One region of the Vibrio astriarenae genome, then DNA from elsewhere that is predicted to be linked to it. Evidence: predicted binding sites of a transcription regulator. Region 1 holds the regulator's gene; each other region holds the start of a gene.
The links. The regulator PurR, encoded in region 1, represses purine synthesis genes. The targets are predictions, from matches to a motif close to TNANGNAAACGTTTNCNTNA.
Positions count from the first base shown of each region.

Region 2: a site for PurR is predicted at 6,476-6,495, ahead of purL (phosphoribosylformylglycinamidine synthase). Genes of this name have one in related genera too.
Region 3: a site for PurR is predicted at 5,105-5,124, ahead of purE (5-(carboxyamino)imidazole ribonucleotide mutase). Genes of this name have one in related genera too.
Region 4: a site for PurR is predicted at 3,432-3,451, ahead of purM (phosphoribosylformylglycinamidine cyclo-ligase). Genes of this name have one in related genera too.

Region 1 covers NZ_CP047476.1:27,038-34,727, forward strand. Annotated here, with positions in the region: gene GT360_RS14655 (TVP38/TMEM64 family protein) at 1-447, opposite strand, end outside; gene GT360_RS14660 (TfoX/Sxy family DNA transformation protein) at 584-1,174, opposite strand; cyclic di-GMP riboswitch class I at 1,284-1,393, opposite strand; gene purR (HTH-type transcriptional repressor PurR) at 1,538-2,545, opposite strand; gene torD (molecular chaperone TorD) at 2,739-3,392, opposite strand; gene torR (two-component system response regulator TorR) at 3,749-4,462, shown strand; gene ahpC (alkyl hydroperoxide reductase subunit C) at 4,697-5,254, shown strand; gene ahpF (alkyl hydroperoxide reductase subunit F) at 5,427-7,019, shown strand; gene GT360_RS14690 (NAD(P)H-dependent oxidoreductase) at 7,223-7,690, shown strand, end outside.
Region 2 covers NZ_CP047475.1:742,359-750,048, reverse strand. Annotated here, with positions in the region: gene GT360_RS03650 (proline--tRNA ligase) at 1-705, shown strand, start outside; gene GT360_RS03645 (YaeP family protein) at 839-1,045, shown strand; gene GT360_RS03640 (DUF4250 domain-containing protein) at 1,045-1,236, shown strand; gene GT360_RS03635 (DUF3622 domain-containing protein) at 1,324-1,566, opposite strand; gene GT360_RS03630 (DUF3332 domain-containing protein) at 1,746-2,288, opposite strand; gene purL (phosphoribosylformylglycinamidine synthase) at 2,442-6,335, opposite strand; gene mltF (membrane-bound lytic murein transglycosylase MltF) at 6,628-7,690, shown strand, end outside.
Region 3 covers NZ_CP047475.1:79,552-87,241, reverse strand. Annotated here, with positions in the region: rRNA gene GT360_RS00460 (16S ribosomal RNA) at 1-1,229, opposite strand, end outside; gene GT360_RS00455 (gamma carbonic anhydrase family protein) at 1,768-2,313, shown strand; gene GT360_RS00450 (DUF1488 family protein) at 2,381-2,641, opposite strand; gene aroE (shikimate dehydrogenase) at 2,641-3,474, opposite strand; gene hemF (oxygen-dependent coproporphyrinogen oxidase) at 3,489-4,409, opposite strand; gene tsaC (L-threonylcarbamoyladenylate synthase type 1 TsaC) at 4,457-5,014, opposite strand; gene purE (5-(carboxyamino)imidazole ribonucleotide mutase) at 5,197-5,682, shown strand; gene GT360_RS00425 (5-(carboxyamino)imidazole ribonucleotide synthase) at 5,686-6,813, shown strand; gene GT360_RS00420 (DNA topoisomerase family protein) at 6,878-7,453, opposite strand; gene GT360_RS00415 (DUF494 family protein) at 7,463-7,690, opposite strand, start outside.
Region 4 covers NZ_CP047475.1:2,276,640-2,284,329, forward strand. Annotated here, with positions in the region: tRNA gene GT360_RS10705 (tRNA-Pro) at 77-153, opposite strand; partial or broken gene GT360_RS10710 (DUF3149 domain-containing protein) at 386-526, shown strand; gene smrA (DNA endonuclease SmrA) at 659-1,240, shown strand; gene rluF (23S rRNA pseudouridine(2604) synthase RluF) at 1,362-2,435, shown strand; gene upp (uracil phosphoribosyltransferase) at 2,503-3,129, opposite strand; gene purM (phosphoribosylformylglycinamidine cyclo-ligase) at 3,515-4,555, shown strand; gene purN (phosphoribosylglycinamide formyltransferase) at 4,558-5,196, shown strand; gene GT360_RS10740 (class II glutamine amidotransferase) at 5,290-6,135, opposite strand; gene lpcA (D-sedoheptulose 7-phosphate isomerase) at 6,195-6,773, opposite strand; gene fadE (acyl-CoA dehydrogenase FadE) at 7,084-7,690, shown strand, end outside.

The DNA of each region.
Region 1 (7,690 bases):
GAAAGGAAAAACTGGAATTAAACGTAGTGATATTAGGTACAACGCACCATCTTTTTCGACGCCCTGATTAATGACACTGAGCTTATCGCCAAACTTACCCTGTACCCAATCTCTGAAGAGGAATCGACTACTTAAAAAGGCCAGAGTAGCACCAATGGTACTAGCGAAAGAGACTAAGACTAAACTGGTCCAGAAACCGAATAGAGCGGCGCCAAGAAGAGTAACGACGGCTGCCCCCGGTACTGAGAATGCCGTGATGCCTACATAGGCAAAGAAGTAGATTGTTGCAGCGGTGATGAAGTTTTGATCAATGTAATCTCTTAGCGCCGCTTGCTGGACTTTGGCGTTTTCTAACGTTAAGTACTGCCCAAACTGAGTGGCTAAAATGATGATGGTGGTAACCAAAACGATACCAATAATTACTTTTGGATTTAAAAACTTGCTCATCGTGCAGACTCCTGTCGCCAATTTAAGCTAATGATTCAGGTGAGTATACAGACAGGATAGGAGGTATTTTTCTTTCAATCAAAACGAACAAAGCCAGCAAATAGTGCTGACTTTGGTGTTTGAAGGTTTGTGGAGCTTAATTAATCTGGCTAGCGAGATCTTCACGTTGAGGTTGGGGGATCACAGTCCAGTGTGTGCCGCGAATCGCCCCTTCCAGTGAATAGAGTAGCTCAAGGCTAACCGGTGTTGTGTGCGACTCTTGTATCGCTTGATAAGCTCTCACCGCTCCCGCTTCTTCTAGTTGAGTCACAGTCTCGATTCCAGCTTTTTTTAGCATTCTCTCTGTTGCAAGACGAAGGTTAGGGAGATCTTTTAAACGTTGAGGCTTCGTTGTTTCTTGCTTCACTTTATCAGCAACAGCCGCTTTGAGAGCGGTAGTTGCTACCGATAGAAGGCGCGCAGGCTCATTGACCCACGAATCAGGTAGCTGGAAGTATTTAGTGACGACAGGAAAGCCCCGCTTCTCATAAACATAAGGCTCGAGTTCGTGTTGAGAGATCGCAGTTTCTAGGTCAGCACACTTACGAACGTGTAGCTTGTTCTTCACGACCAATGCAAACATTGTGTCATTGACGAATATGCCAAAGCCACCAAACATTGATCGTGACTTGACAGTGCCAAGTTGCTCGAATAAGCGCATCGAGTCTTTTAAAATTGGTTTATCCATGCTTTGTATTCTCGGTGTAGAAATTTCACGCCACCAAATTCAGGCCCGAGAGAATAGCAAAAAACAGCATGCCCTTTGTCATGGAAAGGTTATGCTCGTGTATTTTACCATCGGCAACCCCGCTACCTTTCCTGAATAATATCATAGTTATGAATAAAATTCTGATTAAGGCCGGAAGCTTTGCGTCCCATCTTTTCAAATGGTTTGCCCTGTGCGTGGCTCTCAAAAGAGCATAAAGAAAAGCGGAATAGGTATCACATCTTGAAAGGTGATAATGTGATGTTGATTCAAAAAAATAACCCTAACATTTTGCATGCGTATGCATAGTGCCAGGGTTAATAGTTTTCTTATGAAATCAGTATCTTACTTGTTGAGGTCGCGTACGGTTAAACGTTCAACAATTTCTGGATGCATTTCGAACACACGCTTTTCATGCTCTTTGTCTTTGATGCGCTCTAGTAAGATCTCAAAGGCATTTTTACCCACACGGCGTTTCGGTTGGTGAACCGTCGTTAGTGGTGGTGAAAAGTATTCGGCAAGTTCGATATTGTCATAGCCGATGATTGACATGTCTTCTGGAATTCGGATGCCATTTTCTTGCAGGCGGCTCATAAGCCCGAGTGCCATAGTATCGTTGAAACAGAAGACAGCGGTAGGCTTCTCATCCATGGCAACAATTTTGTCTGCGGCTAATACAGCAGTATCACACTCGAAGTTACCTTCCAAGATCCAGTCTTCGACGACATCAAGTTTTGCTTCATTCATCGCGCGGCGGAAGCCGTTAATACGCTCTTTACACGCCGCTTTTTCGAAGTGACCACTTAGACAGGCAATCTTATCGTGACCTTTTTCGATCAGATATTTCGTCGCTAGGTAGCCACCTTCTTCTGAGTTGTCGATAATCTTATCTGCTTGTGAAGTCTCTGGGCCCCAGTCCATGATTACTTTAGGAATATCTGGGTGGCCGTCCAGCATTTCACTTAGCTCTTCGGTTAAGTCTGAACACATCACCAAAATGCCGTCAACACGCTTTTCTGCAAGCATACGGATGTAATCACGCTGCTTTTCGTATATACCACCAGTGTTACACAAAATTAGCGTGTAACCTTGACGGTAACAGTAGCTCTCAACACCATCGATGACTTCTGAGAAGAAAAGGTTGGTAGATTGGGTAACGAGCATACCAATCGTGCGTGTGGTGTTGCATTTAAGGCTGCGGGCAACCGCACTGGGTGCATAGTTTAGCTCTTTTACTGCCTTCATTACTTTTTCTTGAGTTGTTTCAGCAACAAAGCGCGTTTTGTTGATAACGTGCGAGACAGTCGTTGTTGAGACACCGGCAAGACGCGCAACATCTTTTATCGTGGCCATAGTTGTGGTCCTTGATTCGTATTTTTATGTACCGCACGTTGCTCAAGCGGTGACTAAAACCTAGTATGAGCCGTGTTGCGGTAGTCTTTTGTAGGAAAAAACCAAATAAAAAACCGCTTTGTTGAAAGCGGTTTAAAAACATCCGAGTATTTTAGACTGCTATCGTTTGCGACGCAATCCTAATCGTTTTGATCTAAGACTGCTCATCCAGTAAATATAAACAGTCTAGCTCAAGAAATGCCACTAACAGGCCACTAACCGCAGAATAGAAGCCAAAGTCATCTTTTTTCTGACAAAGTGCATGGAATTGGGGAGTCCAGCTGAGAATATGCTGTTTAATAAAGTTAGCTTGCTCGACAAGTGCTTGATTGATATATGCTTCTTGCTCTAGCTCGTTAGAGCGAATGATCAAGTTGCCCAGAAAATCGAGCTCAATCGCGATATGGTCTGCCGGTTCATTCATGCCTTTTGTGACTTGAATATTGTGCTTGGCAAGGACTTCATTCATCTCTTCAGCGGGTTTGCCGTTAAGAGTACCTGATTTATCAAGGTAGATTGACGCGTAGGGAAGAGCGCCTTCTTTGTCTGACTTTAGAAACAGCTCACAGAAGTCCGCAGAAAGCTCAAGTTGGGCATCTTCACGTACTTGTAGTCTATTCAGTGCATCAACGAGCTTTTCAACCGGTTTAGCTAATTGAACATTTTCTCCAAGGCCGGAGATAAATGCGCGGATCTCCGGGCTTTGATATTGCTCTAGACCTTGCTCATCAAGTTCGCTTGCAAATAGGCTCGACAGCCACCAATAAATCTCTGCACGTTTTTCATTAAACGCTTTGATCTCTTCAATCACGAGAAGCTCCAAATCATAAATGGATAAGTCATAAGTATAGAAAGGCTGTATTGAGAGCGCTATCTAGTTGATAGGTGGAGTATAAAGGGAAAATATGAATAGTGTTATTGGCTTGTGTGAATGAAAGTGATGGTTTGTGGGAAATTATGTCTAGGATCCAAGCGGATATATTTGAACGAGTGATTGTTGTGCACTTGCTTGCGTATTTGTGAGTGTCAGGGCGTAAAATCTTTAAAACTGAGTAATTGTGATTCATCAAGAAAACTCGAATAAAGTGCATCTTCAGGTTGAATAGAATGTAAATATGTCTAATTATGAATGGGACTGAGTAATTTCCGAGTAAAGAGAATAACATGAGCTATCACGTTCTAGTTGTTGAAGATGATCTAGTAACCCGCAGCAAACTGGTTGGCTATTTTCAAAATGAAGGCTACACAGTAAGTGAAGCGAGTTCTGGGTCTGAAATGCGAGAGTGTCTGCAAAGCAATGATGTTGATTTGGTCATGCTAGACATTAACTTGCCAGGAGAAGATGGCTTGATGTTGACGCGAGAACTTCGTGGTCAATCAAACATCGGAATTATTTTGGTAACAGGACGTACCGATAGCATTGATAAGATTGTTGGCCTTGAAATGGGCGCAGACGATTATGTCACTAAACCCTTTGAGCTACGCGAACTTTTGGTTCGAGTAAAGAACCTGCTTTGGCGTATCTCTCTAACAGGACAACTTCAGCCCCAAGAAGAGGAGGTTGAAGAGGATACAAACCTTGTTCGCTTTGGCGAATGGACCTTCGACATCCAGCGTCGTGCCCTAAGTCGTGACGGTGAACCGGTAAAACTAACGAAAGCAGAATACGAATTGTTAGTTGCACTCTCTTCACATCCGCGTCAGGTGTTAAGTCGTGACCGCATACTGAGCATGATTAGTCACCGTGTTGATGCGCCAAACGATCGCACTATTGATGTATTGATTCGACGCATGCGTGCGAAGATGGAGTTTGACCCGAAGAACCCGCAAATCTTTGTCACGGTTCATGGTGAAGGCTATATGTTTGCCGGCGATTGATGCGTTAGTGCTTTGTAAGTGCATTCAGATAGGGTCTCGAAAGAGGCCCTTTTTTGTGAACCAGACCTAATAGGTTCTGTCGATGATGGCTGATAGGTATCGCCTATTGTGAACGATAGGAAACTTCTATTGATTTGATAGAAACAGACAATTTCTAAAATTTCTCTCTCAGAGGCATTATTACCTCAACGACACAGCGAAGTGTCAAACAATCAAATAAAGAGAGACAAAGTCATGATCAACACTACAATCAAACCATTCAACGCGACAGCATTCAAAAACGGCGACTTCGTAGAAATTACAGAGCAGGACGTTCTAGGTAAATGGGCAGTATTCTTCTTCTACCCAGCTGACTTTACTTTCGTATGTCCAACTGAGCTAGTTGACCTTCAAGAGAAATACGCAGAGCTTCAATCACGCGGTGTAGAAGTTTACTCAGTGTCAACAGATACTCACTTCTCTCACAAAGCATGGCACGATACTTCTGAAAAAATCGGCACTATCGAGTACTTCATGGTAGGCGACCAAACAGGCACTATCACAAACAACTTCAACGTGATGCGTGAAGGTCAAGGCCTAGCAGACCGTGCAACGTTCCTAATCGACCCAGAAGGTACTATCCAAGCGATGGAAATCACAGCGGAAGGTATCGGTCGTGATGCAGAAGACCTACTTCGCAAGGTAAAAGCGGCTCAATACGTAGCAAACAACCCAGGTGAAGTTTGCCCAGCTAAGTGGAAAGAAGGCGAAGAGACACTGGCTCCTTCTCTAGATCTAGTAGGTAAAATCTAATCAACTCTGATTAGAACCCAGTTTGCATGCTCCGCTTCTTGCTCCTAAAGGGCGGGGTGTGCACTCCCAAATATAAAGCATCATAAGATAACCCCTTTTTATACATTTCCTTTTTTATTCTTACTGATGCAATTAGTTCAGTAGTGAAGATTGACAGTTAGCAGGTATCCCCATGTTAGATCAAGCAATGAAGCAGCAGCTTAAAGCGTACTTAGAAAACTTAAAAACAAACGTAGAGCTTGTCCTAAGCCTCGACGAGAGCGAAACCGCCAACAAACTCGATGGTTTGGCGCAAAACATCGCTTCATTGACGGATAAGATCATTGTGAAACGCGACGATCAAGCCAGTGACCGCAAGCCAGTTATGCAGGTAGTCAATGCAGAAAAAGGCACTGCGATTGGTTTCGCTGGTCTTCCAATGGGACATGAGTTCACTTCACTGGTGCTAGCACTACTGCATAGTGGTGGCCACCCAATCAAGCTTGAAGCGGAAGTGATCGAGCAAATCAAGCAGCTAGATAAGCCACTTAATGTTGAGATCTTTATTTCTCTGTCTTGCCAGAACTGTCCAGAAGTGGTTCAGGCATTCAACATGATGTCAGCAATCAATCCACTGATTAACGCAACCATGATTGATGGCGCTGCTTTCCAAGATGAAGTGAAACAGCGTGACATCATGGCAGTACCAAGCGTGTTCATTAATGGTGAGCTATTTGGACAAGGCCGTATGTCTCTGGCTGAAATCTTGAACAAAGTGGATACGGGTGCGGCAAAAAAACAAGCACAGAAAATCAGTGAAAAAGAACCGTTCGATGTACTGGTTGTAGGCGGTGGCCCTTCAGGTTCATCTGCAGCGATTTACGCAGCGCGTAAAGGTATTCGTACCGGTGTGGTGGCAGAGCGCTTTGGTGGTCAAGTGATGGATACGATGGCGATTGAGAACTTTATCTCTGTGAAAGCGACAACAGGTCCAAAGCTGGTTGCGAGCCTAGAAGAGCATGTGAAAGAGTACGGCGTTGACATCATGAGCGAGCAGCGCGCGGCAAACATCATTGATGCAAAAGACACGGATGATGGTTACACACATGTTGTATTAGAGAGTGGTGCCGTTCTGCGTTCTCGTACCGTTATCACCAGTACGGGTGCAAGATGGCGTGAAATGAACGTTCCAGGTGAGCAAGAGTACCGCAATAAGGGTGTGGCTTACTGCCCACACTGTGATGGTCCACTGTTCAAAGGCAAGCGTACTGCAGTGATTGGTGGTGGTAACTCTGGCATTGAAGCTGCGATTGACCTAGCAGGTATCGTAGACCATGTCACTGTGCTGGAATTTGCTGACACACTGCGAGCTGACCAAGTACTTATCGACAAAGCAAACAGCACACCAAACATCGATATCATCACGATGGCGCAAACGACAGAAGTGATCGGTGACGGCACGCGAGTAACGGGTCTTGAATACATTGATCGTAATACTGGTGAGAAGAAGCAGATTGAACTGGCGGGTATTTTTGTTCAAATCGGTCTAGTGCCAAACAGCGAATGGCTAAAAGATTCAGGTGTTGCTCTGTCACCACGCGGTGAGATTGAGATTGATGCCCACGGCGCAACCAGCATGAGTGGCGTGTTTGCGGCAGGTGACGTGACAACCGTACCTTACAAACAAATCATTATTGCGATGGGTGAGGGAGCGAAAGCAAGCTTGGGGGCATTTGATTACCTAATCCGCACTCCGGCACCAGTGAAGACGCCCGTCGAAGCGTAAAAGAAAACTTGTACGAAACTTTTAAGTCACCAGTGAAAACTGGTGGCTTTTTTCATTTCTATCAGTTTAATGACGCTGAACCGATGATTATCAATAATTAATTGAAAGTGTTTTCATCCACTGACGGCTTATCAAAGTCTGAATTCTCGGTAAACTGCACACCACTTGTTAAGAATCACGATCTACCTGTTAGGAGTATTCACGTGTCTCATCAAATTATTAAAGACCTTCACAGCCGTTACACAGCGAAAAAATACGATGCAGAGAAGAAGATTTCTGCACAAGATATGGAAGTCATTCTAGAAGCGCTGCGTCTATCGGCATCTTCTATCAACTCTCAGCCTTGGAAATTCGTTATCGTAGAGAGTGATGAAGCAAAGCAGCGTCTACATGATTCATTTGCTAACAAGCACCAATTCAACCAACCACACGCAAAAGAAGCATCACACACAATTTTGTTTGCTTACGATCCTAACTTCACTAAAGAGAAGTTCGCGAAACGTGTGGATGCGGAAGTCAGCTCTGGTCACCTGCCAGCTGAAATGTACGATCAGTTCATGGGCGCGTACGCGTTTGCTGAAATGAACACTGACGAGTCGGGTTACAACGGCACTTGGACTAAAGCACAAGTTTACCTAGCACTGGGTAACATCATGCATGTTCTTGCACGT
Region 2 (7,690 bases), on a different replicon from region 1:
CTGGGTCCTGTTGGCCTTAAACTACCATTCATCGTAGACCGCACAGTTGCTGTAATGAGCGACTTTGGCGCAGGTGCCAACGTTGATGACAAGCACTACTTCGGTATCAACTGGGGTCGTGACGTTGAACTAGGTAAAATTGCAGACCTGCGTAACGTAGTGGAAGGCGATCCAAGCCCTTGTGGTCAAGGTGTAATCCAACTAAAACGTGGTATCGAAGTTGGGCACATCTTCCAGCTTGGTACAAACTACTCAGAGAAGATGAACGCTGGCGTGCTTGGCCCTGACGGTAAGAACACTATCCTTGAGATGGGTTGTTACGGTATCGGTGTATCTCGCGTTGTCGCTTCTGCTATTGAACAGAACCACGATAAATATGGCATCATCTGGCCTGACGCTCTAGCACCATTCCAAGTCGCTATCGTGCCAATGAACATGCACAAGTCAGAAGAAGTTAAGGAAGCGGCTGAGAAGCTTTATGCTGAGTTAACTGCAATGGGTATTGAAGTCCTGTTCGATGATCGTAAAGAGCGTCCAGGTGTGATGTTCTCTGATATGGAGCTTGTGGGTATTCCTCACACTATCGTTATCGGTGACCGCAGCATGAAAGAAGGCAACTTCGAGTACAAGAACCGTCGCACTGGTGATAAAACTGCCGTTGCAATGACTGACATTGTTGAACACGTTAAAGCGCAGCTAAGCTAATTTAACCACTGACAATTGCTTAATATCAAAGGGTTGACCACTAGTGTCAGCCTTTTTTGTATTTACCTTTCGCTCTGTGTATATTGAGCAGCAGTTAATTTAGGGTCAAACGACTAAAGAATAAGGAAAACACATGCAAGTTTACGGTTGTTGTGAATTAGTTCGAGAGCTTTATGCTCAAATTGGTAGCGGCGATCAAGCCTATGTGCCACAAGCCATTAGCTGTGCGGTGCGAGCACTCAATGATGTAGCAGCCGACGAGTCACTACCAAAAGAAGTGCGCGAAAAGGCAGCATTTGCGGCGGCAAACCTGCTCATTTCAGACTTTGAGGATAAATAATGAACCTAGCGAATTTCGAGACGATGGATCCTGTGATGCTAATGAGCATCGTCAACATGAAGTTACGCGATGATTTTTCAGGTGACTTAGACAAACTGTGTGCTTTTTTCGATATTTCTCGCGATGCTCTGATTGCTAAGCTCGCGACCGCTGGTTTTGATTACCTATCGGAAGCGGGACAGTTTAGATAGTGGTTGTGGATGCAGCCATCAAACACAGGCACCTTACGTGCATAAAAAAACCTGCACTAAGCAGGTTTTCTTGTATTAGGAAGCGAATTAAGCCTCGCTCGCTTGACGCTCTTTACGCTGAGCTGATTTACGCAGGTTACGCTCGGTTTGGTTTTTGATGAAACCAGCAAGCTCCTGCTCACCCCAAGCTTGCGCTTCGGCTTCGCTTGCAAAGCCCATTTGGCGTTTTGATACCGTTGTTTTGCGTGAAGTCACTTGACGAGTGATCTCTGCACACCAACCTTCGCGTTTTTCAACCACGCGAACTGCAAACTTTTTACTATTAGACATGACATTTCCTCAAAGGTCTGGCATCGCTTATTCAGTTAACCGGGTCCATATCTAAATAAGCCTACAGTGGTGAAATTAGCTATCTACATGAAAAATATAGACTTTCACCTATTCATACTCTACCATCCCTTGGCAAGGGCGCTATTAGAGCATATTCGCCGCCAAATCGGTAATGATTTCTATGACGCCGACGTGTTTGCGTACGCTTCTAGTTCTTGAATCGAGGTTTGTGCGATTGCATCACCATCCAAGAAGAACGTCACATCATCACCCTGCTTAACACCCACCAGCGTTGCGGTTTCGCCAGTGTTGTAGGTAATGTCCATCTGCAGCGTATTCTCGTCAATTTGCTGCATCTGTCCCTTTTCAATCGAGCGCATCTGAGTGATTGGCGGCACTGGCGCTTCTCTCAGAGAAGGATCAAGTTGGTGGTTTACTTCAATGTAAGTGTCTGTTTTTGTATCAAAGATATGTGGATTGCCGTTGATTGGGTTCTTACCCGTCCAGAACTCTAGTGAATTAAACACAATGTAGTCAGCCGCAACCGTAATACCGTAAACGGGAGCCAATAGCATGTTCAAGCCACCACGAGCGTAGCGGTTATCTACCGCCTTGACGTTGAACTCCATAAGTTTACCGGTTACCGCATTGCTACCAACACAACCAGATAAAGCTAACACGACGCCAGCTACCGCACCTATTTTTATGATTTTATTATTCATTTCTTTATTACTCACTGCTATCTAGAAATTGGCGCGAATCATACTGATGCGCTACCCAAACTCTGTTAGGGAATTGTCAATTATATGCATTCCTGATAACAAAAACGCCAGTCAAGTGACTGGCGTTCTACTACATGCAAGAGTTGTCGGAAATTAGCCGATGTTCTTACGTGCGTTCTGGAACATACGCATCCAAGCGCCGTTTTCACCCCATGAATCTGGAGCCCAAGAGTTCGCTACCGTACGGAAAACGCGCTCTGGGTGAGGCATCATGATAGTCACACGACCATCTTGAGTCGTTAGACCCGTGATAGCGTTTGGCGAACCGTTCGGGTTGTTCGGGTACTGCTGCGTTGAGTTGCCGTGGTTGTCCACGTAACGAACGGCAACCGTACCTGATGCTTCAATCGCCGCTAGGTGGTCAGCATCACGTACTTCTACGCGACCTTCACCGTGAGACACAGCGATAGGCATGCGAGAGCCTTCCATACCGTCAAAGAACACAGAGTCAGACTTCTGAACTTCGACTAGGCTGAAGCGTGCTTCAAAACGCTCAGATTCGTTACGAACGAAACGAGGCCATAGGTCTGCACCTGGGATCAGCTCTTTTAGGTTCGACAACATCTGACAGCCGTTACATACACCAAGAGAGAAGGTGTTGTCACGGTTGAAGAATGTTTGGAACTGCTCACGAGCCTGTGCGTTAAATAGGACAGACTTCGCCCAACCTTCACCAGCGCCTAGTACGTCACCGTAAGAGAAGCCGCCACAAGCAACAAGGCCGTGGTACTCATCCAATGCGGCTTGACCTGTTAGGATATCGCTCATGTGGATGTCTGTTGCTTCAAAGCCAGCACGGTCAAATGCGGCTGCCATTTCAACGTGAGAGTTAACCCCCTGCTCACGTAGAATTGCCATCTTAGGCTTAGCGCCTTTCGCGATGTATGGCGCTGCTACATCTTCATTGATATCAAAGCTTAGATTAACGTTCAGACCTGGGTCAGAGTTGTCTTTCTTCGCTTCAAACTCTTGGTCAGCACACGCTGGGTTGTCACGTAGACCTTGCATTTTATGCGTTGTTTCAGCCCAGATAGTACGTAGTTCTGTACGAGAGCGCTCAACGATAACTGTCTCACCTGCAGTGATCACAAAGTTGTCTGTCGTTTCCACTGAACCAATAACATGTGAACATGCTGCTAGGCCGTTCTCGGCGAGTACTGCCTTCACCGCTTCTAGATCGTCGTTCTTAACCTGAACAACCGCGCCTAGTTCTTCGTTGAATAGCGTTGCTAGGACGTCATCGCTTAGGTTCGCGATATCAGCTTTAACACCACAGTGACCAGCAAATGCCATCTCTGCTAGTGTCACAAATAGACCGCCGTCACCTTTATCGTGGTAAGCCACAAGCTTGTCATCACGAACCAGTGTTTGCATCGCGTCAAAGAAGCCTTTTAGCTGCTCTGCGTTATCAACGTCCGCTGGCTTATCACCGAGTTGCTTGTAAACCTGAGCTAGTGCTGTCGCGCCTAGACGGTTCTTACCGTTACCAAGGTCAACAAGAACCAGTGAAGTCTCACCTTTGTCAGTGCGCAGCTGAGGCGTTACTGTCTTACGAACATCTTCAACACGACCAAATGCTGTGATAACCAATGAAAGTGGTGATGTCACCTCTTTGCTCTCACCATTATCTTCCCACTTAGTCTTCATCGACATTGAGTCTTTACCTACCGGGATAGTAAGACCTAGCGCTGGACATAGCTCTTCACCTACCGCTTTCACCGCCTCGTAAAGACCTGCGTCTTCACCTGGGTGACCCGCTGGAGACATCCAGTTAGCTGACAGTTTGATGCGCTTGATGTCACCGATATCAGTTGCTGCAATGTTCGTTAGAGACTCACCTACCGCAAGGCGTGCTGAAGCACCAAAGTCGAGAAGTGCCACTGGAGTGCGCTCACCCATAGACATCGCTTCACCGTGGTAAGAGTCGTAGCTTGCTGCGGTTACCGCACAGTTTGCTACAGGCACCTGCCATGGACCGACCATTTGGTCACGCGCCACAAGGCCCGTTACCGTGCGGTCACCGATAGTGATCAGGAATGTTTTCTCTGCCACTGTTGGAAGACGTAGAACACGATCAACCGCTTCGTTGATTTCGATACCATCACGAGCAATCGCTGGGCTATCGACTTTTAGCGTTTTCGCATCACGGTGCATCTTCGGCGTTTTACCAAGTAAGATATCCATTGGCATATCGATTGGCGTGTTGTCGAAGTGAGAATCTTCTAGTGTTAGATGACGCTCTTCAGTAGCGACACCCACAACCGCGTAAGGCGCACGTTCACGCTTACAGATTGCATCGAATACTTCCATATTCTCTGGTGCTACTGCCATTACGTAACGCTCTTGAGATTCGTTACACCAGATCTCAAGTGGGCTCATGCTTAGTTCGTCATTCGGTACGTCGCGTAGCTGGAATAAACCACCACGTTCGCCATCATCACACAGCTCTGGTAGTGCATTTGAGATACCGCCTGCGCCCACATCGTGGATAAACGCGATTGGGTTGCTCTCACCAAGCTGCCAACAACGGTCGATCACTTCCTGACAACGACGCTCCATCTCTGGGTTTTCACGCTGTACAGAAGCAAAATCAAGATCTTCAGCAGACTGACCTGACGCCATTGAAGACGCTGCACCACCGCCAAGGCCGATGTTCATTGCAGGACCACCAAGTACGATAAGCTTCGCACCCACTGGGATCTCTTTCTTCTGAACGTGCTCATCACGAATGTTACCCATACCACCAGCAATCATGATTGGCTTGTGGTAACCACGAATCTCTTCACCCGCGTGAGAAGTCACTTTCTCTTCGTACGTACGGAAGTAACCTAATAGGTTTGGACGACCAAATTCGTTGTTGAATGCCGCACCACCTAGAGGACCCTCTAGCATGATATCAAGTGCGTTTACGATGCGACCTGGCTTACCAAAATCTGTTTCCCATGGTTGCTCAAAACCAGGAATACGTAGGTTAGAAGTGGTGAAACCAACAAGACCTGCCTTCGGCTTGCCACCGATACCTGTTGCGCCTTCATCACGGATTTCACCGCCCGAACCAGTTGAAGCACCAGGCCACGGCGAGATTGCCGTTGGGTGGTTGTGCGTCTCAACCTTCATTAGGATGTGCGCATCTTCGTTGTGGTAGTTGTATTGACGAGTCTCAGGATCAGGGAAGAAGCGACCTACTTTTGAACCCGTCATTACTGCTGCGTTATCTTTGTATGCAGATAGAACGTGATCAGGTGTCGTTTCAAATGTGTTCTTGATCATCTTGAACAGAGACTTCTCTTGATCAACGCCGTCGATCGTCCAGTCTGCGTTAAAGATTTTGTGACGACAGTGCTCTGAGTTTGCTTGAGCAAACATCATTAGTTCGATGTCGTTCGGGTTACGACCTAGCTTAGTGAAGTTTTCTACTAGGTAGTCAATTTCATCTTCAGCCAGTGCTAAACCTAAAGTTACGTTCGCTTCTTCTAGTGCTGCGCGACCGCCAGCAAGAATATCAACGTGAGCCACAGGTGCTGGTTCAGCCACAGTGAATAGCGCGGCAGCTTGTTCCATTTCAGTGAAAACCGCTTCCATCATGCGGTCATGGATCAATGCTTTAACAGCTTGAACTTGCTCTTCAGAAAGGTCTGCAGATGACTCAACGTAATATGCCGTGCCGCGCTCTAGACGTTTCACTTTTTCTAGACCACAGTTGTTTGCGATATCTGTTGATTTTGATGACCAAGGTGAGATCGTACCCGGACGAGGAGTCACTAGAAGCAGAAGACCTTCTGGTGCATGCTCTTCAATTGTCGGACCGTAAGTCAGCAACTTCTCTAGTTTCTCAACTTCTTGATCATCTAGGTCTGCTGTCAGGTCTGCAAAGTGCATGAACTCGGCGTAGATACCTGTTACAGGTAGGCCTTGTTCACGACAAAGTTCCAATAGTTTGTTTACACGAAACTCAGAAAGAGCTGGGGAACCACGCAAAATTCTCATGTGCTTAGGTCTCTTATGCAATGTATTAAGATAAAATTAGCCTAAATTCAAACACTTAAAGTCAAAGTGTCGAACCTATGTCAATTTCATCTCCCTTTTGCGTGCGCATTATATAGCAATTGGTTTTGTGATGTAACACCAAACGCAACCGTTTGCGTCATTTTTTTTCATTTCACTCTGTTTAAATTTGATAGACCCAATAATTCGCTCAAAAGGGTAACACTTTGCTCATGGTTCAAGAGCTGATATAAAGAGACCCTAAACAAATAATAACGATCCTGATGTTGGTTGCATGTTGATAAAATCTCGAGCTTTTCTTGTTCTTGCCCTATCCTGTTTGGCGCTGCTTGGTGGCTGTCAGTACGACTCTACGCCGGAAAGCGAACTTCAAGAGATTAAAGATCGTGGCGTCTTGCGCGTCGGCACACTAAACAACCAACTCTCTTACTACATTGGCCCTGATGGCCCTGCCGGGCTTGACTACGAACTCGCTCGAGAATTCGCCGATGAGCTTGGCGTTCGCCTCGAAATGCGACCTGCTTACCGCATCTCTAACCTCTACCCAGCATTACAAAATGGCGAAATCGACATTATTGCGGGAGGATTGACTCAGGCAAGCGCAAAAAACACCCCTTACCGCGCGGGCCCCGCTTACTACTATGTCAGCCAACAGGTGGTTTACAAAACAGGCACCTGGCGTCCACGTAACCTTGGGCAACTGGTGGATCGCTTGCCGCAACTGGTGGCTGAGAGTGATGTAGAGAGCACTCTCACTATCGCCGATAACGCCGAGTTTAATCGCAGTCTGAGCAGCATCAAGCAGCTTAACCCAAGCTTCCAGTTCTGGATTGACCTTGATTCTGATGTAAATCAACTACTTAAAGCGGTCTCCACCGGTGAGATTCAATTTACTGTCGCGGATTCGGTAGAACTGTCCCTCTCACAACGTATCTATCCTGAACTAGCGATTGCTTTTGAGCTTACTGAAGACCAACCCGTTTCATGGTTATTGAGACGTTCAGACGATGAAAGTCTCTACGCACTAACGATTGAATTTTTTGGTAAACGCAAGCAAAGCGGTTACCTAGACAAACTTGAAGAGAAGTATATCGGCCACATTGGTAGTTTTGACTATGTGGACACTCGCGCCTTTATTCGAGCGCTGGACAATACTCTACCCAAATGGGCACCACTATTTCAGAAGTACTCTGGCGAGTTTGATTGGCGCTTGGTCGCAGCGCTTGCGTACCAAGAGTCTCACTGGAAGCCACACGCAAAATCGCCAACGGGCGTTCGTGGCATGATGATGCTAACACTGCCCACAGCAAAAAGTGTCGGAGTTTCTGACCGACTTG
Region 3 (7,690 bases), on a different replicon from region 1:
TACTCGTAAGGGCCATGATGACTTGACGTCGTCCCCACCTTCCTCCGGTTTATCACCGGCAGTCTCCCTGGAGTTCCCACCCGAAGTGCTGGCAAACAAGGATAAGGGTTGCGCTCGTTGCGGGACTTAACCCAACATTTCACAACACGAGCTGACGACAGCCATGCAGCACCTGTCTCAGAGTTCCCGAAGGCACCAATTCATCTCTGAAAAGTTCTCTGGATGTCAAGAGTAGGTAAGGTTCTTCGCGTTGCATCGAATTAAACCACATGCTCCACCGCTTGTGCGGGCCCCCGTCAATTCATTTGAGTTTTAATCTTGCGACCGTACTCCCCAGGCGGTCTACTTAACGCGTTAGCTCCGAAAGCCACGGCTCAAGGCCACAACCTCCAAGTAGACATCGTTTACGGCGTGGACTACCAGGGTATCTAATCCTGTTTGCTCCCCACGCTTTCGCATCTGAGTGTCAGTATCTGTCCAGGGGGCCGCCTTCGCCACCGGTATTCCTTCAGATCTCTACGCATTTCACCGCTACACCTGAAATTCTACCCCCCTCTACAGTACTCTAGTCTGCCAGTTTCAAATGCTGTTCCGAGGTTGAGCCCCGGGCTTTCACATCTGACTTAACAAACCACCTGCATGCGCTTTACGCCCAGTAATTCCGATTAACGCTCGCACCCTCCGTATTACCGCGGCTGCTGGCACGGAGTTAGCCGGTGCTTCTTCTGCAGCTAACGTCAAACGAGCACGCTATTAACGTACCCGCCTTCCTCACTGCTGAAAGTGCTTTACAACCCGAAGGCCTTCTTCACACACGCGGCATGGCTGCATCAGGCTTGCGCCCATTGTGCAATATTCCCCACTGCTGCCTCCCGTAGGAGTCTGGACCGTGTCTCAGTTCCAGTGTGGCTGATCATCCTCTCAGACCAGCTAGGGATCGTCGCCTTGGTGAGCCTTTACCTCACCAACTAGCTAATCCCACCTGGGCTAATCTTGACGCGAGAGGCCCGAAGGTCCCCCTCTTTGGCCCGAAGGCATTATGCGGTATTAGCTATCGTTTCCAATAGTTATCCCCCACATCAAGGCATATTCCCAGGCATTACTCACCCGTCCGCCGCTCGCCGCCCATGATTTCCACCGAAGCTTCTATCATGTCGCTGCCGCTCGACTTGCATGTGTTAGGCCTGCCGCCAGCGTTCAATCTGAGCCATGATCAAACTCTTCAATTTAAGATTTTGATGTTCCGAAGAACTGACTCAATGAATACTGACTTCAAAACTACTAATGTAATTTTAAAGCTATTATCGTTCCAACAGAACGATAATGAATTGACTGTGCCGATACTAATGTATCGATTGGTCACTCAGTTCATTGAAATCTAAGTTGAAGCCTAAGCTTCATTTTGGATTATCATCAACGAGTGCCCACACAGATTGATAGGTTTATATTGTTAAAGAGCGTTGCTTTCAGGCTTTCCCTCAAAGCGGACGTGCATTTTAGCGATTTAAGTTTTCGTGTCAACCACTTTTTTAAATCTTTTTTCAAGCGATTCGCTTGAAACGTTTTGCACTTACTGACTTCGTTTGATTCCTTTCGGCCTCTCCCGTGTCAGCGAGGTGGCATTATAGAGATTGCCGATCAGTTGGCAAGCCCTTTTTTGGGTTTTTTTATATTTTCTTGCCGTTAGCTGTTTTTTTGCTCAAAACAGGCTATTTTTACTATTCTTCTCTATTATTTCCCCCTATTTATTAGCAAAAGAGTAGTTTTATGGCGTCTTTACGTAGTTACAAAGGATTAAGCCCAAAAGTTGGCGAACGCGTCTATATAGACGAAACATCCGTTTTAGTTGGCGATATTGTGTTAGGAGATGATGCGAGTATCTGGCCATTTGTGGCCGCTCGTGGCGATGTAAACCATATCCACATTGGAAACCGCACAAACATCCAAGATGGCTCAGTGTTGCACGTGACTCATAAGAATCAAGATAACCCGAACGGTTACCCGCTTATCATTGGCAACGATGTAACTGTGGGTCACAAGGTGATGCTCCACGGCTGTGAGATAAAAGATCGAGTTTTAGTTGGTATGGGGGCAATTCTCTTGGATGGCGCCATTATCGAATCCGACGTAATGATCGGTGCTGGAGCCTTGGTGCCTCCAGGAAAGGTTCTAGAATCTGGCTTTCTGTACGTTGGTAGCCCTGTAAAGCAAGCTCGAAGGCTGACTGAAAAAGAATCGGCTTTTTTGCAACGTTCTGCTGATAACTATGTGCAGAACAAAAATGACTATTTAGAGCATGTCATTAATCTATAGGCGTGTGGTGACGACTGACATCACCACACATTTATTACGTCTATATATAGAAGAGAGCGAACAACCACTATAATGCGACTCTCCCCTGTGGGTCGAAGTTCTCTTCCTCTATCTCTTCCTCTACTAACTCTTCAATGTCGAACCGAAACTGACAAAAAAGTGCTAATGCTTGCTTCTCTGTTTCGCAAGTCTGTTGAGAAAGCATCTCTAATCTAGCTTTAGAGATTGCACATTCAATCAGTGCCCCCCCCTGCTGTGCGGGAAACAAAACACATTGCTTCTCTTCATCCCACGTTTGAATGTCAGGAAATAGGATTGATTGATTCACTATAAGCCCTCTAAGTTCTTTCTTAATTCTCTGAGTACTTGCTTGGTTCCTGGCATTAACCCGCGCCATACCATAAAGCTTTCCGCAGCCTGACCTACCAACATGCCAAGCCCATCCAGCGTTTTGCTCGCACCATGCTCTTTTGCCCACTGGTTGAAGCTGGTAACGTGCGACTTATATGCCATGTCATACGCTGTCGTACTGGAGGTGAAAATAGTACTAGGAACACCTGGTAGGTCACCACTCATACTCGACGCTGTTGAGTTGATCACCACATCAAAGCCACCCTCCAATTCGTTAGCGGGTATTGCGATGATCTTACCGTACTCAGTGAATATCTGAGCAAGCTCTTGAGCCTTTGCAAAAGTACGGTTGGTTATGATGAGTTCCGACGGTTTTTGGTCCAGTAAAGGTTTTAATACCCCACGGCATGCACCACCAGCCCCAATCACCAAAATACGAGCGCCTTCCAATACCACTTGTGCATTAAGTAGGTCTTGAACTAACCCAGCACCATCTGTGTTGTCACCGATCACTTGGCCATCATCGAGACGTTTAAGCGTGTTTACCGCGCCTGCAAGCGTAGCTCTTTCCGTGAGTGTACTCGCGTATTGAAACGCATCCAGCTTAAAAGGCATGGTTACGTTGCATCCTTTCCCTCCCTCAGCAAAGAAGGCGTCGACAGCTTGCTGAAAACCATCGACCTCAGGTTCAGCCATCGTGTACTCCATTGACTGATTGGTTTGACGCGCGAACAGAGTATGGATAAATGGTGACTTGCTCTGCTTTATTGGGTTACCGAACACAAGGTAGCGATCTACTAACGGTGTCATCTCTAGTCCTTAATTTATTGTGCTAGCCACTCTTGGGCTTTCAAATATTGGGTTGTTAAGCGCTCTTCCGCTGATCCAGGCTGTGGCTGATACGCGTACTCCCAACGAGCAAGCGGAGGCATCGACATCAAAATAGATTCAGTTCGCCCCCCACTTTGCAGGCCAAACAGCGTCCCCCTATCATAAACGAGATTAAACTCTACATATCGACCACGACGATAAAGCTGGAATTCTCGTTGCTGCTCTGAATAAGGAACCGATTTACGGCGCTCAACAATAGGTAAGTAGGCTTGGCAGTATCCATTTCCGACGGCTTGCATATAAGCAAAGCTTTTATCAAAACCCCATTGATTTAAGTCATCAAAGAACAAGCCCCCCACACCACGAGTCTCTTCTCTATGTGGTAAATAGAAGTACTCATCACACCATCGCTTGTGATCGGCATACACCTTGTCGCCAAAAGGATCACACAAAGACTTAGCGGTCTGATGCCAATGGGTGCAATCATCATCAAAAGGGTAAAAAGGAGTAAGGTCAAAACCACCGCCAAACCACCAGATTGGAGCTTCTCCCTCTTTCTCTGCAATAAAGAAGCGCACATTTGCGTGGGAAGTAGGAACAAATGGATTATGCGGATGCATCACTAAAGACACCCCCATGGCCTCAAACTTACGTCCAGCAAGCTCAGGGCGATGCGCTGTCGCTGAGGCAGGCATCTCACCACCGGTGACATGTGAGAAATTGACGCCACCTTGCTCAAACACAGCCCCGCTTTTCATCACACGGCTGCGTCCCCCACCGCCTAAGCGATGGTCTTGCTCTCGTGTCCATGCATCTTCAACAAACTGCCCAGCACCATCCGCTTGCTCAAGCTGGCGACATATCTCGTCTTGCAATGACAACAAGAACTTCTTTACCGCTTCTTTATCTACCACCAATCTTTCCTTACTTGGGTTGATCTCTTTTACTTTACTGTTGAACCTTATCCTTGACGGAAAACCTGCCCGGTCTTGACGTCGCGAATCTCACTTGGGTTATCTCGACCTCCAGTTTCACCTTTTACCAAAGTCACACCGGTATCTCCCAACTGTTCTTTAACTTGATCATAGGTCTTACAAGCAGGCTGCCCTGTCAAATTGGCACTCGTCGAGGTGATCGGTTTGCCAAATGCGAGACAAAGCTCTTGCACCAACGGATGATCAGTAACACGCACAGCAACAGAGTCAAATTGTCCAGATACCCAGTCTGTTACTTTATTACTTGCAGGCACAACCCAGGTAACTGGTCCAGGCCAACTCGCTTTCATCGCATCTAGCTGCTGATCGGTAAGCTGTGACAGTTCGATATAGTCCTGCAATTGCGAAAACTCAGCCGCAATCAGTATTAAGCCCTTCTCTACTGGGCGCTGCTTTACATTAAGTAGTTTTTGAATCGCTTCTGCATTATCTGGATCACAACCAACACCAAACACTCCCTCGGTTGGATAAGCGATGACCTCTCCCTGCTGCAAGGCTTCGATCGCCAATGTTAAATTATCCACGTCGTGACTCCCTTTTTCGATATTGCACACTAGAATAGAGACTTTGCAATGACTGACAAAAGAGTGCAAATACTATTCTTGCCAAACGCCCCACGCAAACGTTTGCTTGAGGCGTAAATACTCGTATAATGCGCTCAAATTCTACTTTACCACCTCACTTTGTGATTATTTAGGAGCAAGAGATGAAAGTCGGCATCATCATGGGTTCAAAATCAGACTGGCCAACAATGAAATTAGCAGCAGAGATGCTGGATCAGTTTGGCGTACCTTACGAAACCAAAGTGGTTTCAGCTCACCGTACTCCTCAACTACTGGCTGACTACGCGAACAGTGCTAAGGAGCGTGGTATCAAAGTTATCATCGCTGGTGCTGGCGGTGCGGCGCACCTTCCAGGTATGGCAGCAGCATTTACTAGCGTTCCTGTGCTAGGTGTTCCTGTTCAGTCTCGTGCTCTTAAAGGCATGGACTCTCTACTGTCTATCGTGCAAATGCCAAAAGGTATCGCTGTTGGTACTTTGGCGATTGGTGAAGCAGGCGCGGCAAATGCCGGCATTCTTGCGGCTCAAATCATCGGTACGCATGACGAAGAAGTGATGGCAAAAGTGGAAGCATTCCGCACTGAGCAGACTGAAACTGTTCTGGCAAACCCAAACCCTGCTGAGGATTAATCAATGCAAGTGCTTGTACTCGGAGCTGGCCAACTTGCACGCATGATGTCGCTTGCAGGTGCGCCACTCAATATCAATATCAGTGCATTCGATGTCGGTAGTGAAAACATCGTTCACCCTCTAACTCAAGCTGTACTAGGCCATGGCTTAGAAAATGCGATTGAGCAAGCGGATGTGATCACTGCAGAGTTTGAGCATATTCCACATCATATTCTTGATGTCTGCGAACAGAGTGGCAAGTTCCTACCGACCACCGATGCAATTAAAGCAGGCGGTGATCGCCGCATAGAGAAAGCACTGTTAGATAACGCCGGCGTAAAAAATGCCAAATACGCGGTCATTAGCAGTCGCGAAGACTTCACCAAAGCGATTGAACACGTTGGCATGCCAATGGTACTGAAAAGTGCGCTTGGTGGTTACGATGGTAAAGGTCAATGGCGTTTGAAATCTGCAGACCAAGTAGAAGCAATCTGGGCAGAGATGGAAGCGTGCATTGCTGCGACCAGCACTCAAGCAATCGTCGCTGAAGAGTTTGTTCCCTTCAACCGTGAAGTCTCTCTTGTTGGCGCTCGCGGCAAAGATGGACAAGTGGAGGTCTACCCACTGGCTGAAAACGTCCACACCGATGGTGTTCTCTCTCTGTCGACAGCAATCGAAGATGCCGGACTACAAGAGCAGGCAAAAGCGATGTTCACTGCCGTTGCGAATAGTCTAGATTACGTTGGTGTTCTGGCACTCGAGTTTTTTGATGTCGATGGACAACTGCTGGTGAATGAGATCGCACCACGTGTACACAACTCAGGTCACTGGACTCAACAAGGTGCTGTAACTTGCCAATTTGAAAATCATCTTCGCGCAGTGTGCGGCCTGCCACTTGGCAGCACCAAACTGATTCGCAAAACGTCGATGATTAACATCCTTGGTGAAGACTCCCTACCAACCTCTCTATTTGCAATGGAAGGCTGTCATATTCACTGGTACGGCAAAGACAAGCGCCCTGGCCGCAAAATGGGTCATATTAATGTTTGTGCCGACAGCAATGAAGAGCTCGTGACTAAGTTAGTCGCACTGGCGAGAGAGCTGGATAAAGAGGCTTACCCTGCAGTGCATGCGTTTGCCGCTCAGCACTAATAGCAGTATCGAGAAAACACAAAAAGGAGCCAATGGCTCCTTTTTTTAGCAACTAAATCTGCACTTATTGCTGATGCTGACACTTTTTATCAGCGCACAACAGAACGTTGCCAGCTGCACGTTTCTTTTCCACCAGCAAACTAAAACCACACTTTTCACAACGACCTGCCACCGGCGTAAAATTCACAGCAAAGCGACATTTCGGGTAGGCATCACAAGCATGAAAAGATTTACCATGGCGGGTCTTACGCTCAACTAAATGCCCTTTGTGGCATTCAGGGCAAGCAATCTGCTCTGGCTCTTGCTCATCCTGCGGCGCTGTGAGGGATTCTATATGGTGGCAGTTAGGAAAATCACTACAACCAATAAACATCCCGTAACGGCCTTGACGCAGCACCAACTCATGTTCGCATTTAGGGCATGCCACCCCTAAATGTTTCACTATATGCCCATCATTTTGGTGTAGCGGGCGAATATAGTCACATTGAGGATACTGATTGCAGCCCAAGAACGCACCGTGCTTACCATTACGCAGCTCAAGCTCACCTGAGCGACCGCTCTCTTGGCATTTGGGGCACGCCTCATGCTCTAGTGCATGTTCGTGGGCGGAGAATAATTGGCTGTCGATTTTACTGCTCATAACAAATGACTAGTGGAGAATACCCTGCTCTTTTGAATACAAAAGCTCTTCCATTAGCGTATAAGCGTTCTCATTCCCTGGAACATTAAACAGAACCATCAAGACAATCCACTTCAAGTCTTCCAGTTCAAACTCATTGGTTTCTAGACCCATAACGCGATCGATCACCATCTCGCGTATGTCTGGTTTCATGACACCAACTTGCTCTAGAAACAGTAAAAAGCCTCGACACTCTAG
Region 4 (7,690 bases), on a different replicon from region 1:
CCAGCCCCCGACTCATTCGCACTTTATCTGTTCTTAAACGCAAAAAGCCCGCTGTAAAAGCGAGCTTTTCTAAACGTGGTCGGTGAAGAGGGATTCGAACCCCCGACCCTCTGGTCCCAAACCAGATGCGCTACCAAGCTGCGCTATTCACCGAATGGACGCGTATAATACCGCGAAAAATTATCTCCGCAACCCCTAGTGGGGATTATTTTACAATTTTTCTTCAACTTTCGTTCAAGTGATTATAAAACAGACAAAACGTGATTCGAGCCGCATTGCAACAACCGAAAAAAACACAAAAAGTTAACACTTGATCTAGATCATGACCACATAGACTCATACCCGATAACTTAACCTCGTCTTCGCTACTTAGAGGAAGAAACAGATGAACTTCTGGCTTGACTTGCTGTTTGACAACGCGATTGGACTCTCTTCAATGTGAGTTATCCTCGCTGCACTCGGCCTGATGATCTTTTACGGCGGTTTCTTCATCTATAAGGTTTTGAACGACGAATCTCCTCACTAAGTCGCTTAGCGCATGTTCTTATGAACGCTGCTTAGCACCGGATTAGATCTTGTATCTAATCCGGTTTTTATTATCTTTCTCCCTCGCATCACGTATAATTTTCTCATCTACAACCAATCCGGATTATCAGCCATGAGTCACGATGATGATCTAGCCCTCTTCCAACAGATGATGGGCGATGTAAAACCTCTGCACAATGATACTGCTGAACTGAAAAAGAGCTTAGAAGTGACCGAGTCACAACTGGCGAAGCGTGAAGCGGCAGTCTGGCTCACAGAAAAAGACCCTGAATACCTCTCGATTGATCATGCCCCCATGCTCAAACCAGACGATATGATCGAGTTTAAGCGAGATGGCGTGCAAGAAGGTGTGTATAAAAAGCTTCGTTTAGGTAAGTATCCCGTCCAAGCGCGTTTGGATCTTCACCGTAGAACACTCAAAGAGAGTCGTGACGAAGTCGTGAAGTTTCTCAAACAGTGCATTCGCATGGACATTCGCACTGTGGTTATCGTACACGGCAAAGGCGAGCGCTCAAATCCACCCGCTCTCACCAAGAGTTTTGTCGCCCACTGGCTGACACAAATCAAAGATGTGCAGTGCGTTCATAGCGCCCAACGTTTTCATGGTGGCACCGGCGCGGTTTATGTTTTGTTGCGTAAAAGTTCAGATAAAAAAATCGAGAACCGAGAGCGCCATCAAAAACGGTTAGGATAAGCCTGATACTAGTGCTAGAATCGCTGCCTATTTTTATACCCGTCAGGTATACGCAGCTAAATGAACTGCGCTTCATTTAACTTAACATCAACCGCCGTTGGGAAACGTTAGGAGACGTAACATGTCACAAGATAACGCTAAGCGTTTAAACAAATACATCAGTGAAACGGGCTTTTGCTCGCGACGTGAAGCTGACAAGCTCATTGAACAAGGTCGCGTGACCATCAATGGCAATAAGCCGGAAATGGGCACAAAAGTCATGCCAAGTGATGATGTCTGTATCGATGGTAAGCCTGTTAGCAGCAAGCAGCGCCCTATCTATATCGCCCTGAACAAGCCTACCGGTATTACCTGTACAACCGAGCGCGATATTCCAGGCAACATCGTCGATTTTGTTGGTTTAAACCAGCGTATTTTCCCAATTGGTCGCCTTGATAAGCCCTCTGATGGCTTGATCTTTCTCACCAACGATGGTGACATCGTAAACAAGATCCTTCGTGCAGGTAATAACCATGAGAAAGAGTACGTGGTGCGTGTCGATAAACCGATCACTCAAGCGTTTATCGATAACATGTCTAAAGGCGTGCCTATTCTTGATACCGTTACCCTGCCTTGTAAAGTCACCAAAGAGACCAAGTTCTCGTTCCGTATCGTGCTAACTCAGGGGTTGAACCGTCAAATTCGTCGTATGTGTGAAGCGCTTGGCTACGAGGTCTTTAAACTCCGTCGCGTGCGCATTATGAACATTAGCCTGGACGGTATCCCTAATGGTCAGTGGCGCTATATGACGGACCAAGAAGTCGCGCAAATTCTTGCGATGTGTGAAGCATCATCTAGCACAGAAGAAGCATCGAAAGTGGATGGTAGTGGTCGACGTATTCGCAAAGCGACTGATGCTAAACTTTTTGATAGCCGCGAGGAGAATCAAGAGTCGACAGCACGCCGTAACCAAAAGCAGCGCACCTTTAAAGGGCGTAACGCTGAAGAGTTCCGTCATGCACCCAACTCTAAAAAAGGCCGTGGCAAGCAAATTGACTCACGCAGAATCAACGACTCGCGCCGTTCAGATGACAACCGAAATGAGCGTAAAGAATCACCAAGCAAAGGGAAAACGTACTACAAGCCAAAAAGTTCCGAGGCTTCTACGAGCAATCATAAGCCACGTAAACCGGGCACGTTAAGCCTAAAAAGATAAACTTAAGTTCAGATAACAAAAGGGGGAAGCAGATGCTTCCCCCTTCTTATATGTTTCAAATTTCGGCTTACTTTGTACCGAAGATCTTATCACCTGCGTCACCAAGACCAGGGACAATGTAACCTTTGTCGTTTAGCTTCTCATCAATAGCAGCTGTATATAGCTCTACATCTGGGTGTGCTTTCTCTAGCGCATCAATCCCCTCTGGAGCAGCAACTAAAACCAAGACTTTAATATGCTGGCAGCCTTTCTCTTTCAATAGGTCGATCGTTGCGATCATTGAGCCGCCCGTCGCAAGCATTGGGTCAACAACCAGTGCGATGCGCTCATCGATGTTAGAAGCAAGCTTGTTGAAGTATGGTACAGGCTCTAGTGTCTCTTCATCGCGGTAGATACCCACCACACTGATACGAGCACTTGGCATATGCTCGAGAACACCATCCATCATACCAAGGCCGGCACGTAGAATTGGCACTACCGTCACTTTCTTACCCTTGATCTGATCCACTTCTACTGGGCCATTCCAGCCATCAATGGTCACTTTTTCAGTTTCAAAGTCTGCCGTTGCTTCATACGTTAGTAGGCTACCTACTTCTGTTGCCAACTCACGAAAACGCTTTGTGCTGATATCACCCTCGCGCATCAATCCAATTTTGTGCTTAACAAGTGGGTGTTTCACTTCAACAACTTTCATTTTCTTCTCCGACTTAGTTCAGTAAACGAGAAGATTATACTCCTATTCACAATAAATGTGCAGGGCAAAGCTCGCACTGAACTTTCTAACTCCCCAGCAAAGATAGAGTCAGATCAAGCATTTTGCACTTTAGTGAACACCCTATACCCTCAATCAATCACTCTTGAAAGAGGCGACATCAGCAGATATCTAGCCCTACTCACCTTCATCATTTTCTCACCTTTTCTTTACTTGCGGTAAACATTCCTTTCAACGCTTTAGAATCGAGACAAAATGTGAGGATAAATGACACAGAAAAAACTTTGCGCAAACGTTTGCTCTTTAGGTTTAAGCACTGTTAGAATAGCGCCGTTTTCACATCCAACTAACTACCGAGGATTTCTCCGTGAGTGGTAATAACACATCTCTTAGCTACAAAGACGCTGGTGTAGACATCGATGCGGGTAACGCATTAGTTGATCGTATTAAAGGTGCAGTAAAACGCACTCGTCGCCCTGAAGTAATGGGCGGTATTGGCGGCTTTGGTGCTCTTTGTGAGCTTCCGACTAAATACAAAGAGCCTGTTTTGGTTTCTGGTACAGATGGCGTAGGTACAAAACTTCGTCTAGCTCTAGACCTAAACAAGCACGACACGATTGGTATCGACTTGGTAGCAATGTGTGTAAACGACCTGATCGTACAAGGTGCAGAGCCACTATTCTTCCTAGATTACTACGCGACGGGCAAACTGGATGTTGATACCGCTGCAGACGTAGTATCTGGTATCGCTGATGGCTGTATCCAAGCAGGCTGTGCTCTTATCGGTGGTGAAACCGCTGAAATGCCAGGCATGTATGAAGGCGATGACTACGATGTTGCTGGCTTCTGTGTTGGCGTGGTAGAAAAAGCTGATGTTATCGATGGTACTAAAGTAGCCGCTGGCGACGCACTGATCGCTGTAGGCTCAAGCGGTCCTCACTCAAACGGCTACTCTCTAGTACGTAAGATTCTAGAAGTTTCTGGCGCTGACAAAGGCGAGATGCTAGAAGGCCGCACTATCGGCGAACACCTTCTAGAGCCAACTAAGATTTACATCAAATCAGCACTTAAGATGATTGAGAAGCATAATATTCACGCGATCTCGCACATCACAGGTGGTGGTTTCTGGGAGAACATCCCTCGCGTGCTTCCTGAAGGCACAAAAGCGGTGGTTGATGGTAATAGCTGGGAATGGCCAGTTATCTTCAAATGGCTACAAGAAAAAGGCAACGTTGACACTCACGAAATGTACCGCACATTCAACTGTGGTGTTGGCCTTGTGATTGCTCTACCTAAAGACCAGGCTGAAGCGGCTGTTGAGCTACTAAAAGCGGAAGGCGAAAACGCTTGGGTTATTGGTGAGATCGCAACTGCTCAAGAAGGCGAAGAGCAGGTAGAGATTAACTAGGCATGAAAAGTATTGTTGTTTTAGTTTCAGGGAATGGTTCTAACTTACAGGCAATTATTGATGCTTGTGAAACCAACATTGATAATGGCAAAGTTACTGCAGTATTTTCAAACAAAGCAACAGCTTATGCCCTAGAACGAGCGGAAAAAGCAGGTGCGGCGGCAAACTTTCTCGACCCGGACGCTTTTGACACTCGTGATGCATTTGATAAAGAACTGATGCGTCAAATGGATGAGTACCAACCTGACTTAATTATTCTGGCTGGTTACATGCGCATTTTGAGTGGCGAGTTCGTTCGTCACTATCTAGGCCGCATGATCAATATTCATCCATCTCTATTACCTAAATATCCTGGCTTGAATACCTACCAACGGGCTATTCACGCCGGTGACGAAGAGCACGGTACTAGCGTTCACTTTGTGACTGAACAATTGGATGGTGGGCCAGTGATCTTACAGGCAAAAGTGCCCATCTTCGAAGAAGATAACGTTGAGTCGTTGACTGAGCGCGTTCAAACTCAAGAGCACAAAATCTACCCAATGGTAGCGAAGTGGTTTGTTGAAGAGCGTTTAGAGATGCGTCAAGGTAAAGCCTTCTTAGATGGTAAACAGTTGGGTATTCACGGTCACGCTCCAGAATAACCAAACTCTGTTGCCTCATCGAAAACAAAAAAGGTAGTGATCGCTCACTACCTTTTTTAATGCTTATAACGTTTGAGCACTCGCTACTTAGAGTTACTCCAGTGGCTCTGTTGGCGCTTGATTACCTGGCTTTGGTGCAGCAAAAGGCACATCTTGTAATTGATGTGCATTACCATCAATTAACTCTCCAAAGTGCAAAATACCATACTCACCTGGCTTCATGCGATGCCACTGCTCATTGTCCGTCAAAGGTTGGGTTGCAATCACCGAAACTACATCTTTCGGTGTCGTCTCTTCTTGAAAATTAATCGTCACATCTTCGTCAATTAACGTTGCCTTACCAAACGGAGCACGCCGCGTGATCCAATAGAGGTGGTTGGTGCAATACGTCATTACATACTCACCATCAGAAAGCAGCATGTTGAAGACACCGAGCGCTTTTAACTCATCACAACACTGAGCAATGAATCGAAACACGCCGACCATATCCTGAGGAGGCTCCGGATATTGCTGTTCCATTTTATTCAACAACCAGCAAAAAGAGCGCTCACTGTCGGTTTGACCGACAGGGCGATGACGACCGGTTTCTAGTCCTTGAAAGTCACTTAATTGGCCATTATGTGCAAAGGTCCAATAGCGTCCCCATAGCTCACGGGTAAATGGGTGGGTATTTTCCAAACTCACACCACCACGGTTTGCTTGTCGGATATGACTGACGACTGCGCAACTTTTGATTGGGTAGTTTTGTACTAATTCCGCAATTTTTGACTCACTGCTTGGGTTGGGATCTTTGAAGTTACGAAAGCCCTTGCCTTCATAAAATGTGATACCCCAGCCATCACGATGAGGCCCTGTATTGCCCCCTCTTTGCATCAAGCCAGTAAAACTAAAACAGATATCTGTTGGCACATTTGCGCTCATACCAAGCAGTTCACACATGGTTTAACACACTCCTTTCCTTAAACCGTTGCCAATCACTCTATCCAGACAAGAAGCCGTTAAGCTTCCATCTCTTTTTCGATCAACTGAATGACTATGTGGATAATCTTGATATGCACTTCTTGAATACGGTCAGCGTAGCCGAAATGCGGCACTCGAATTTCAATATCTGCCGTACCCGCCATTTTGCCACCATCTTTGCCAGTCAAAGCTATGGTCTTCATACCTTTGGCTTTAGCCGCTTCAATGGCTTTTAGAATATTGCCTGAATTACCTGATGTTGACAGACCAAACAGGACATCACCCGCGCTGCCTACCGCTTCAACATAACGAGAAAACACGAAGTCGTAGCCAAAGTCGTTGCTCACACACGACAAATGGCTTGGATCTGAGATAGCGATACCAGCATAGCCAGGACGGTTTTCACGGTAGCGACCTGTTAACTCTTCAGCAAAATGCATCGCATCACAGTGCGAACCACCGTTGCCACAAGAGAGCACTTTACCGCCCTGCTTGAAGGAATCAGCAATCATCTTTGCCGCCGCTTCAATTTGCGCAATGTTGTGATCATCGTTGAGGAACTTATTAAGTACGTCTGCCGCTTCAGTCAATTCACTTTTAATTAGATCCTGGTACATAGGCTATCTCTTCATTGTTATTTGTTGCCGCCACCTTGGCGTTTCTTTCGAGTTTACTCACTCAAAACGTTCTGTCGATAGCATAGACGAAAGAATGGGCAAATAAGTTCGTTGTTCGTGCTCTGCCGAGCAAAAATAAACCATCTCGAATTATTCGAATTGGAGCAAAGGCTCGATTTGGATCACTTTTTGACCAATTGGCACTTGAGGAGAATGTTAACAAAATGTTTACTATAATTATCATTACTGGTTTGACCAGTAAGAGAAAATAATACGTATAACTCGACATAGGCCCTCGTAAGGAAACACTATGGAACTCTTGCTCTCTATACTCGTTGTCTTAACCGCGATTGGTTATAGCCTCTATCAAAGCCTCAACCTCACTCGCAGTCTCACTGTTATCACTCTAGCCATGATTGCCTCTACCTTGTTCGGAACCACGGGCAGTCTAGCTTGGATCACCTTTATCGCTGTCGGAGCGATACTTTGTCTTCCAAACATTCGCTACTCGCTTTTCTCGCGACAAGCGCTTTCTGTATTTAGAAAGGTTCTGCCTGCGATGTCTCAAACGGAAAAAGAGGCATTGGATGCGGGTACAGTCTGGTGGGAAGCAGAACTGTTTAAGGGTAAGCCTAAGTGGGATGACCTGCACGCAATCTCTGCTCCTCAGCTCACCGCTGAAGAGCAAGCTTTTCTTGATGGTCCGGTCAACGAAGTGTGTGCCATGGTCAGCGATTTCGAAGTGACCCACGAGCTGGCCGACCTCCCGCCACACGTTTGGCAATATCTGAAAGAGCACAAGTTCTTTGCCATGATCATCAAGAAGAAATACGGCGGTCTTGAGTTTTCTGCCTACGCTCAGTCACTGGTATTGCAAAAACTGAGTGGGGTTTCTGCGGTACTCTCTTCGACGGTAG